3 regions of the Xanthomonas sp. WHRI 1810A genome follow, and region 2 is predicted to be linked to each of the others. Evidence: riboswitches for the same ligand, from Rfam matches in the RefSeq annotation. Region 2 holds a riboswitch; each other region holds the start of a gene.

Region 1 (3,269 bases), on a different contig from region 2:
GCCACCGGGTGACTGACTGGCGCGCGCCAGCAGGACCACCACGGCGAAGGCCGCCACCGCCCCGGCAAAGGCGCCCACCGACAGCGAAATCAGCCCCGCCCCCAGGCCCAGCAACGCGACCATCACCGCGCCGGTGGACGCCCCGGCGGAAATTCCCAGCAGATAGGGATCGGCCAGCGGGTTGCGCAGCAGCGATTGCAGGATCACGCCGCAGGTGGCCAGCCCTGCACCGCAGGCCGCCGCCACCAGGGCGCGGGTCAGGCGGTAATTCCAGACGATGCCTTCGTCGATGGGGTCGAGCACATAACCCGCCGCCCATAGCTTGTTGGCCAGCACCTGGAGCACGACCTGAGGGTCGATGCGGGTTTCACCGATGGCGACACCGGCGATCACGGCCAGCAGCAGGATCAGCAACGCCAGCAGCGTACGAGTCAGGGTCCCGGTCATTTCGGCAGGTCGTAGTCGTTAAGGGCCGCTGCCAGGGTTTCGAGGCCGTCGAACATTCTCAGGCTGGCCTGCATGGCCATGGCGTCGAGGATGATGATGCGGTTTTGTTTGACCGCGTCCATGTTGCGGGTCACGGGGTCGCTGCGCAGGAATGCCAGCTTCTTCTGGTAGTCATCGGCCGGGAAGCGGCGGCGGTCCATGCGCGCAATGATCAGGAAGGTCGGGTTGGCCTTGGCGATGGTTTCCCAGCCCACGGTCGGCCATTCCTCGTCGGACTGCACCACGTTACGCACGCCAAGGGTGTTGAGCATGAAGTCCGGAATGCCCTTGTGCCCGGCGACATAGGGGTCGATGTCCAGGCTGGCACTGGAGAACCAGAACAGCGCGCTGGTCTGCTTCAAATCGTTGGTTTTCGCCGTGGCGATGGACTTGGCCATGCTGGCTTTGAGTGCCGCGTTCAGTTGCTGGCCTCGGTCCTGCACATCGAAAATCTCGGCCAGCTGGCTGATGCTTTTGTAAATGCTGTCGACGCGGAACGCCTCCAGCCGCGTGCCGTCGGCACCGACCCGATTGTCCTTGGCTTCGCAGTCGGAAGGCATCAGGTAGGTCGGGATCTTCAGTTCGTGAAACTGCTCCCGGGTGCCGACCACGCCTTGCGGGCCCACCATCCACTCCAGTTCCACCGCCACCAGCCCCGGACGCTGCCCGATCACCGACTCGAAACTCGGTTCGTTGTCGGCCAGCCGCGGGATCTTGTCGTTCTCGGTCTTGTACGTGGCCAGCACGTCGTTGAACCACAGCGAGGTGCCCACCACCTTGTCGCTCAAGCCCATGGCGTAGAGCATTTCTGTGCCGGCCTGGCCGATGGTCACGGCGCGGGTCGGCGCCTGCTGGAAAGTCAGCGTGCTGCCGCAGTTCTCGACCGTCAGGGGATAGTGAGTCGGCGCGGCGTGGGCGAGGGTGGACAGGCCCAGTGTGCAGGCCAGGGTGACAAGGCGGGGCAACAACATGACGCAATCTCCGGTCGACCGTACAGGGCAGGGGTACGGACCGGAAACACATCATCGAACGCTGCCGTCAACGGCAGAGAAGTGCCGGTCACTGAGGTGACACACGGCGCAAGGATGTCCTTCCCGGACACCCCGCCGGTTAGTGATTTGCTTGGCCGGCAGGTCTCCTGACTGGTGCGTCGTCGCCTGGCTCCGGCCTTCCCGGAAGCGATTCCAGTGGCAGTTCAGGAGCAGGCTCAGCACCTACAGTTGCGGGGGCAGTTCCGTTTGATGCCGCGCAAGGCATCACGGATTCCCTATTAATCCCATGTGGAAACCGGCGCCGGCATGGTAGTCGATCGCAGTGTGTTTCACCATTCTTGCAGCCGTGTCTGGGGATTCATCGAGCCTGCGGCGCCTGATCCCGCAGCGGCCTGAAAAAGCGTCGAATCTCCTCGGCCAGCAAATCGGGCTGCTCCAGCGCCGCGAAATGACCGCCGCGCGGCAGGTGTTCCCAACGCTGCACATTGAACACGCGCTCCACCCAACTGCGTGGGGGCATCGGCAGCTCCTTGGGAAAGACCGCCACGCCCAAGGGGGTCTGTACGCGCTCATTGGCCGGGAACACCAGCGGGTTCAGGCGGTTTTCCTTGTACAGCCGCAGGCTCGCCTGAATGTTGCCACTGAACCAGTACAGCGAAATGTCGCTGAGCAGCGTGTCGAACGGCACCACCTGTTCCAGGTTGCCGGAGTGATCCACCCACGCCTGGAATTTCTCGACGATCCACGCCGCAAGGCCTGCCGGGGAGTCGGAAAGGGCGAACGCCAGGGTCTGGGGTTTGGTGGCGTGCAGCGCGGCGTAGGCACCTTCGCTGGCCGAAAATTGACTGCCGCGATTGAGGAAGTCCTGTTCCTGCTCGCTTAACGGTTGTTGGTCGTCCCCCAGGGGCGGCCTGAAACTGCCGGGGATGAAATTGAGGTGGGCGCCGATCATGCGGGCGCTGTGGCGGCGGGCGAGCCACATGGACACGCCGGCACCGATGTCCCCGCCCTGGGCGCCAAACCGGTCGTAGCCCAGCTCGCCCATCAGCGCTGCCCAGAGGTCAGCGATCTGCTGCGTACTGGTCCCGGCGCCGGTCGGGGCGGGGGAGCAGCCGTAGCCCGGCAGGGACGGCACAACCACATCAAATGCATCGGCTGCGTCACCGCCATATTTCGCCGGATCCGTCAGGCGCGGGAGGATGTCTTCCATCTCCAGGAACGAGCCCGGCCAGCCATGGGTCAGGATCAGCGGCATCGGTCTGGGCCCGACCCCGCGCTGGTGCACGAAGTGAATCGCCTGGCCGTCGATCTCTGCCATGAACTGCGGCAGCTGATTGATGCGCTGCTCCTGGGCACGCCAGTCAAATTCATCGGTCCAGTAACTCAGCAGCCGCTGAAGGAACACCGCGGCGGTGCCGTCATTCCAGCTGTCGCTGGTCAGCGTGTCGGGCAGACGCGTCGCAAGCAGGCGCCGATGAAGGTCGTCCAGTTGCTCGGAAGGTACGGACAGCGTGAAAGGACGGATGGCCATGTCAGCTACCTGGTGGGAGGAAAGAGGGTAGGGTCGGCAGTAACGTCTGGCAGTCAGGTTTGCTGACTTTCCACCGACAGTGGGCCGGTGACACGCAACGCATCCCATAAACCCATGAGCTGCGTCACTGCCTGGTCGATCTGCTCGAAAGCCACGCCGTCCCGGGCCAACACCGACATCCCCAGCATGAAACTGTCGTACACGCTGGCCAACGCGTCGGGCATCACGGTGGTCGGCAGTTCCCCGGCGGCAACGGCGCG
Region 2 (3,269 bases):
TCGGCGCTGTTGGTGACCTGAACCGCCTGATGGCCTTCCAGCACGGCTTCCGGGACCAAGGAGCCTGCGTAGATGATGACCGGGCAACTGCGGATCAGGCGTTGGCCCTTGACCGTGATCAGTTCCGGGTCGCCGGGGCCTGCGCCGATGAAAAAAACGGTCATGGTGAATTCCTTGAACTGTAGGAGCGCGCTTGCCCGCGAATGGGAACGTTCTGCAACCGATGTATCGCCTGACACTACGCAATCGCGGGCAAGCGCGCTCCTACAGGAGTCCGGCAAGGGCGAACGTAGCGTCGCGGGTTTTGCAGCGGGTGATCAATAAACGATGCGGGGCGTTGAGCAGCTGCGAAGCTAACGCCAGCGCCGCGCTTTCTGCGACGCCATAACAACCGGTGGCCTCGAACGCAGCCATCGAACGATGGCTCAACTGCGGCTCGAACCTGGCCAGTTCATCGGCGCTGAATACCACCAGCGGCAGCCCCAGCGCTTCGGCCAGCTCAACCAGCCCCGGCTCCGACGATTTCAGGTTGATGGAGGCGAGGGCGGTGATGGCTTCAATACGAAGGCCGTGGTCCGTGAGGCTGCTTTCAATCAAAGCCTGCAGCGACCCGGCCGAACAACCCCGCCGGCATCCAATGCCCGCCACCAGCGTCGGCGGCAGGCGGGTAGCGGTCATGCGGCCTGTGGCAGTTCGGTGGCGCGCAACTCAGGGTTGTTACGACGGAACAGCCAGGCGCTGATCAGGCCCATGGCCACCCAGAACACGAAATTGGTCAGCAGCGAGGCCGTTTTGAACTGCGCCGCCAGGGCTTCCGGGGCCAGGCTTGAATGAACGACGGGCTGCGGCGCGCCGATGACATGGGGCACCACCAGAATCGCAACGGCCAGTGCCTTGAGCGCCCAATGCCGACCGAACACGATCAGCGACAGGCCAACGGCCGTCGACGCCGCCGCGCCAATCCACCAGAACTGACGCTGAGTCAGGTCCGCAGCCGCAGTGCCGGGCAGTTCGGGCGGCAGGCCGAGGGTCGGCGCCAGGACGAACACCGCAAAACCTGCCAAACCCCAGAGTGCGCCCTGAGACGTACGAGCCGGCGCGCGCAGGGTGTACAGCGCCGCAAGCATCAAGGAGAAGCCGACTGCCACCACCAGATTGCCGCCCGCGGTGGAGGTAACCCGCTGCCAACCGTCTTCCGGTTCCCAGGCTTCGGCATCATGCACATGGCCGGGCATGGCGCCGTCGGCATGTTCGTGGGCTTGAGCGGCTTGAGCAGCCGGGGCTTTTTCGTAGGTCTCCGCCAGATGAATCAGCGGCCCGACCCACAAACTCTGCAGCACGGTTAGCAACAGGGCCGCGATCAGCCCGGTGAACCCGGCCGTTTGCGCGATACGCTTGAACATGGCGTCAGGCCTCAATGGCACGGAAAGGCAGAGCTGTGACGGGTGTCGTGCGCCGCGTTGTGCACCGCGTCGATGTGCGAGAAGCCGGCGAAGTAGACCAGGAACGCACCCAGGATCATTGCGCTGACGGCAGCGGTCAGGCGTTGGCTTTGGGTGGCGGTAGCGGTAGCGGGGGTGCTGGAAGCTGCATGGGTGGTGGTGCTGATCGACATGGCGCGTCCCTCTGAAAATATCAGCGAGCAGGAAAGCGCAGGGAAACCCGCTGACAGGCGTCAGCAGAGACTCAACAGCGCCCGCCCACCGCGGGTTTGTTAGGTGTCAGTTGCGGGCCGGTCTCCGGGCTTGCGAGGGGCAGAACGCGCGCGGCGTGCACCTCCAAGAGTCGCCTTCCCATGCCCCATGCCAACAGCCATGACAGACACAGTGGATTGACTCTTCTCTCGCTTACCGTTGCGGGGGCAGCGCCGGACTTGCACAAGCCTTGCGGCCGATACGCACCGGTTTCCCGTTTCACCCTGTGAGGGGCACCCGTAACAAGGCGTGTAGGAAAGCATGGTAAGGGTGCTTCGTCAATCGACGGCCTCCTCGCGGAGGGGGCTGCTGTCGCAGGGCTTGTCCGACCGAGGTCTCGCCGGCATTCCAGTTCCCGTGTAGCGGTGAGCTTGCTCGCGATAGCTGTTTCAGGCGCGGGCGATGTGTCGAATGTGCGGCCGCCATCGTGAGCTAGCTCACTTCTACATGGTCTGACGCCGTATCGAACATCGATACCTCACGGGTGAATTACGACCCCATGACACCGATTACGACGTGTGTACGGACATCGCCTTGCGTGCTGCGTCATATCGCCTATACCTAGCACCATATCGTTAATCGATACGGGTGAATCTTGAAAATAACCGACGTCTTTCACTGCCTCTGGCAGGAAAATGCCTGCGGTCCGTCACTGGCGGCGCGCTTGCCGACACGTACCCGTTGCGTAGTAATCGGCGCGGGCTACACCGGTCTGTCTACCGCGCTGGCGTTGAGCGAGGAGGGCGGCGCCCAGGGTGAGGTGGTGGTCATCGACGCAATGGCCATCGGTGCAGGCGCTTCCGGGCGCAATGGCGGGCAGGTGATTCCCGGCCTCAAGCTCAACCCGGACGAACTGATCGCGCGGTTCGGCCCGGCGCGGGGGGCGGCGATGGTGGAACTGGTGGGGGACGCGTCCGATTACGTGTTCCGCCTGATCGACCGGCTCGGCATCGCCTGTGGCGCACAGCAGAACGGCTGGCTTCAGGCCGCCCACAACGAGCACGCCCTCAGCCTGCTGCAGGCCCGTGCCGCGCAATGGCAGGCGCGTGGCGCCGGCGTTGAGATGCTCGATCGCCCGCAAGTCGCCGAGCGGCTGGGTACCGCTATCTATCAGGGCGCGCTGCTGGACCGCCGGGCCGGACAGCTTCAGCCGTTCGAGTACGTGCACGGACTGGCCGCCGCCGCCCGGCAACGTGGCGTGGCCATTTTCGAGCACTGCGCAGCACTCAGCCTGCGTCGCTCAGCGTCGGGCTGGACCGTGCTGACCGCCGGCGGCGAGATTCAGGCCGAGCAGGTCATCATCGCCACCAACGCCTATTCCTCCCCGTTATTGCCCGCGCTGCCCCACACCTACGTCACCTTGTGGAGTTTGCAGGCGGCCACCGCGCCGCTGCCCGCCGAGTTGCAGGCGCAGGTGCTGCCCGACGGGCTGCCGGTGTCCGACACTTTTCGGGTGCTGCGCTATTTCCGCAAGACCGAGGACGGCCGCTTTGTGCTGGGCACTCGCGGGGCGTTCCGCGATGCCTTGAATGAGCACGATGTGGCCCGCGTGCACCGGGAAATGCTCGACATCTA
Region 3 (3,269 bases), on a different contig from region 2:
AACAACACTTTGTAGCCACTGTACGGTTTGCGGTTCCACGAGCCGTGCTGACCGATGAACAGCCCTTCGGTGAACGGCGCCGGCAGGGTTTTCCCGTCAGCAAACGTCAGGCCCAGGGAGGCGGTGTGCGGACCCACGGCGAAATCCGGGGCGATGGCCTTGGCCACCAGGTCTGGATTTTGTGGCGTCACGCGCACGTCCACGTGCTGGCCGTAATAGCTGAACGGCCAGCCATAGAAAGCACCGTCCTTCACGGACGTCACGTAATCGGGGACCAGATCGCTGCCAATCTCGTCACGCTCGTTGACGGCCGTCCACAACGCGCCGGTGTTCGGTTCCCACGCCATCCCGTTGGGATTGCGCAGGCCCGAGGCAAAAATCCGGTGCGAGCCGGTGGCCGGGTCCACTTCCCAAATCGCCGCGCGGCCTTCTTCCTTGTCCAGGCCGTTCTCGCCGACGTTACTGTTGGAACCGACGGTGACGTAGAGCTTGGTCCCGTCCTTGCTGGCGATGACGTTCTTGGTCCAGTGATGGTTGAGCGTGCCACCCGGCAGATCGACAACCTTGGTGGGCTGGCCGCTGATGGACGTCTGGCCGGACTCGTAGTTGAAGCTGATCAGGCGGTCGGTGTCGGCCACATAAAACTTGTTGCCCACCAGCGCCATGCCGAACGGCGAGTTGAGGTTTTGCAGAAACACCGTGCGGGTTTCAGCGACACCGTCGTGGTCCTTGTCGCGCAGCAGGGTGATGCGGTTCGGGCTGGGAACGCCGGCACCGGCACGGCCCATGACTTTTTCCATGACCCAGCCGCGAATGCCTTTGCCATCATCGGGCTTGGGCGGGGAATTGGTTTCGGCCACCAGCACGTCACCGTTGGGCAGCACGTACAGCCAGCGCGGGTGGTCCAGGCCTTCAGCGAAGGCGGCGACCTGGGTGCCCGGCGCGGCAGTGGGTTTGGCGCCGGCGGCCCAGCCCACGGCAGGGGCGATGTTCACGGTCGGGATCAGGGTCTTGTTGGGTTCAGGTAGCTTGGGGGAGGTCCCCATGCCGTCACTGACCTGCAGTTTCGAGGATTCGCCGCAGGCGGCAAGGCCCCCGGCGACCAGCAGAACCAAAGCAACTTGAGGTCTGAGCTTGAACATCGTCGATCTCCATTTCGTAGGCAGTTGGTATTTTTATGTACCTAGGTAGAGACACCTTACGCCGCTTAGTTTCAACCGATAGGCCAAGTGCGGGCTGGATGCGCGGATCAGGCGCAGCGTCGATTGACGCTCATACCTCAACCCTCTACCCTTCGCCCCTTGTTTCAGGTGCCCTTCGGACCAGTCTCGACAGGGTGAAACAGGGAAGCCGGTGAGAACGTTGAATTCGATCCCGGCGCTGCCTCCGCAACGGTAAATGAGAAAAAGCCACGCACGATGCCACTGTGCTCACTGAGCATGGGAAGGCGCATGGCCCGACGTATCGCTCATGAGTCCGGAGACCGGCCTGATCCAATTCCACAGCATCACGGAGGGCGATGCTCTGCGCCGCGGTCCGCCTTGAAGGGCGCCGTGTTGCCAGTGCCTGCTCGTGCGCTCCGTCTGCGTTTTACCTGCCCTCAAGCGGAGAGCTGAGATGAGCGAAACCCCCGAACGTGACGAACGCCACCTGGCGCGGATGCTGCGCAAAAAGGCCGTGATGGATGAGCGCATTGCCAGCGCCCCCAATGAATGCGGGCTGCTGCTGGTGCTGACCGGCAACGGCAAAGGCAAAAGCAGTTCGGCGTTCGGCATGCTCGCCCGCGCCATGGGCCACGGCATGCAGTGCGGCGTGGTGCAGTTCATCAAGGGCCGCAACAGCACCGGCGAGGAGCTGTTTTTCCGCCGCTTCCCCGAGCAAGTGCGTTATCACGTCATGGGCGAGGGCTTTACCTGGGAAACCCAGGATCGCCAGCGCGACATCGCCGCCGCCGAATCCGCGTGGGGCGTGACCCAGGACATGCTGCGTGACCCCGGTATCGGCCTGGTGATCCTCGACGAACTCAACATCGCCCTCAAGCACGGCTACCTGGATCTGGAGCAAGTGCTTGCCGACCTGCAGGCGCGTCCGCCGATGCAGCACGTGGTGGTCACCGGCCGTGGCGCCAAGCAGGAACTGATCGACCTGTCGGACACGGTGTCGGACATCAGCGTGGTCAAGCACGCGTTCCAGTCCGGCATTCGCGCGCAGAAGGGTATTGAACTGTGAGTGAGTGTTCATGAGTCAGGCCAGGCACTGCCCGGCGGTACTGATTGCCGCGCCTGCCTCCGGGCAGGGCAAGACCACGGTGACCGCCGCGCTCGCCCGTTTGCACCGCAATCAGGGGCGTAAGGTCCGTGTGTTCAAATGCGGTCCGGATTTTCTTGACCCGATGATCCTCGAACGCGCCAGCGGCAACCCGGTTTACCAGCTGGACATGTGGATGGTGGGCGAGGACGAAAGCCGACGCCTGTTGTGGGAAGCCGCCGCGGACGCTGACCTGATTCTGATCGAGGGCGTGATGGGGCTGTTCGACGGCACGCCGTCCAGCGCGGACCTTGCCCGACGTTTCGGCGTGCCGGTGCTGGGCGTTATCGACGGCACGGCCATGGCCCAGACCTTCGGCGCGCTGGCGTTGGGCCTGGCGCGCTATCAGCCGGATCTGCCGTTTGCCGGCGTGCTGGCCAACCGGGTCGGCACCGTACGTCACGCGCAACTATTGGAGGGCAGCCTTACCGAAGGCCTGCGCTGGTACGGCGCGTTGTCCCGGGAAACCGGTATCGAACTGCCGAGCCGCCATCTGGGTCTGGTGCAAGCCAGCGAATTGAACGATCTCGATGTGCGCCTCGACTCGGCGGCTAATGCCCTGGCCAGCACCTGCGAAGTCGCGTTGCCGCCCGCCGTTACCTTCGAAGCCCCTGAGTTCGTGGCCGCAGAACGCTTGCTCGAAGGCGTGCGCATCGCCATCGCCCACGACGAGGCCTTTGCGTTCATGTACGGCGCCAGCCTCGACCTGCTGCGGGCCATGGGCGCCGAGTTGTTGTTTTTCTCGCCCATTCGCGATCAACGCTTGCCGGATGCCGACAGCCTGTATCTGCCGGGTGGCTACCCCGAGCTGCACCACGTGGCGCTGGGGGAAAACACCCCCATGATTGAAGCGATTCGCCAGCACCATGCCGACGGCAAGCCGCTGTTGGCCGAATGCGGCGGGATGTTGTACCTGCTCGACGCCCTGACCGACGTCGACGGCCAGCGCGCTGAACTGGTCG

The links. Region 2 has a riboswitch for cobalamin ahead of ABQX22_RS22255 (CbtB domain-containing protein). Riboswitches for the same ligand answer to the same signal wherever they lie in the genome.
Region 1: another riboswitch for cobalamin. It lies ahead of ABQX22_RS05860 (ABC transporter substrate-binding protein); the one in region 2 lies ahead of ABQX22_RS22255 (CbtB domain-containing protein).
Region 3: another riboswitch for cobalamin. It lies ahead of cobO (cob(I)yrinic acid a,c-diamide adenosyltransferase); the one in region 2 lies ahead of ABQX22_RS22255 (CbtB domain-containing protein).

What each region holds. Positions count from the first base shown of each region.
Region 1 is NZ_JBEGED010000002.1:583,797-587,065, reverse strand. Features, by position in the region: gene ABQX22_RS05865 (FecCD family ABC transporter permease) at 1-447, opposite strand, end outside; gene ABQX22_RS05860 (ABC transporter substrate-binding protein) at 444-1,457, opposite strand; cobalamin riboswitch at 1,598-1,793, opposite strand; gene ABQX22_RS05855 (epoxide hydrolase family protein) at 1,837-3,009, opposite strand; gene ABQX22_RS05850 (TetR/AcrR family transcriptional regulator) at 3,063-3,269, opposite strand, start outside.
Region 2 is NZ_JBEGED010000018.1:19,906-23,174, reverse strand. Features, by position in the region: gene cobM (precorrin-4 C(11)-methyltransferase) at 1-164, opposite strand, end outside; gene ABQX22_RS22265 (cobalamin biosynthesis protein) at 265-678, opposite strand; gene ABQX22_RS22260 (CbtA family protein) at 675-1,403, opposite strand; gene ABQX22_RS22255 (CbtB domain-containing protein) at 1,415-1,615, opposite strand; cobalamin riboswitch at 1,714-1,950, opposite strand; gene ABQX22_RS22250 (NAD(P)/FAD-dependent oxidoreductase) at 2,290-3,269, shown strand, end outside.
Region 3 is NZ_JBEGED010000004.1:203,679-206,947, reverse strand. Features, by position in the region: gene ABQX22_RS08745 (PQQ-dependent sugar dehydrogenase) at 1-1,142, opposite strand, end outside; cobalamin riboswitch at 1,292-1,506, shown strand; gene cobO (cob(I)yrinic acid a,c-diamide adenosyltransferase) at 1,618-2,229, shown strand; gene ABQX22_RS08735 (cobyrinate a,c-diamide synthase) at 2,240-3,269, shown strand, end outside.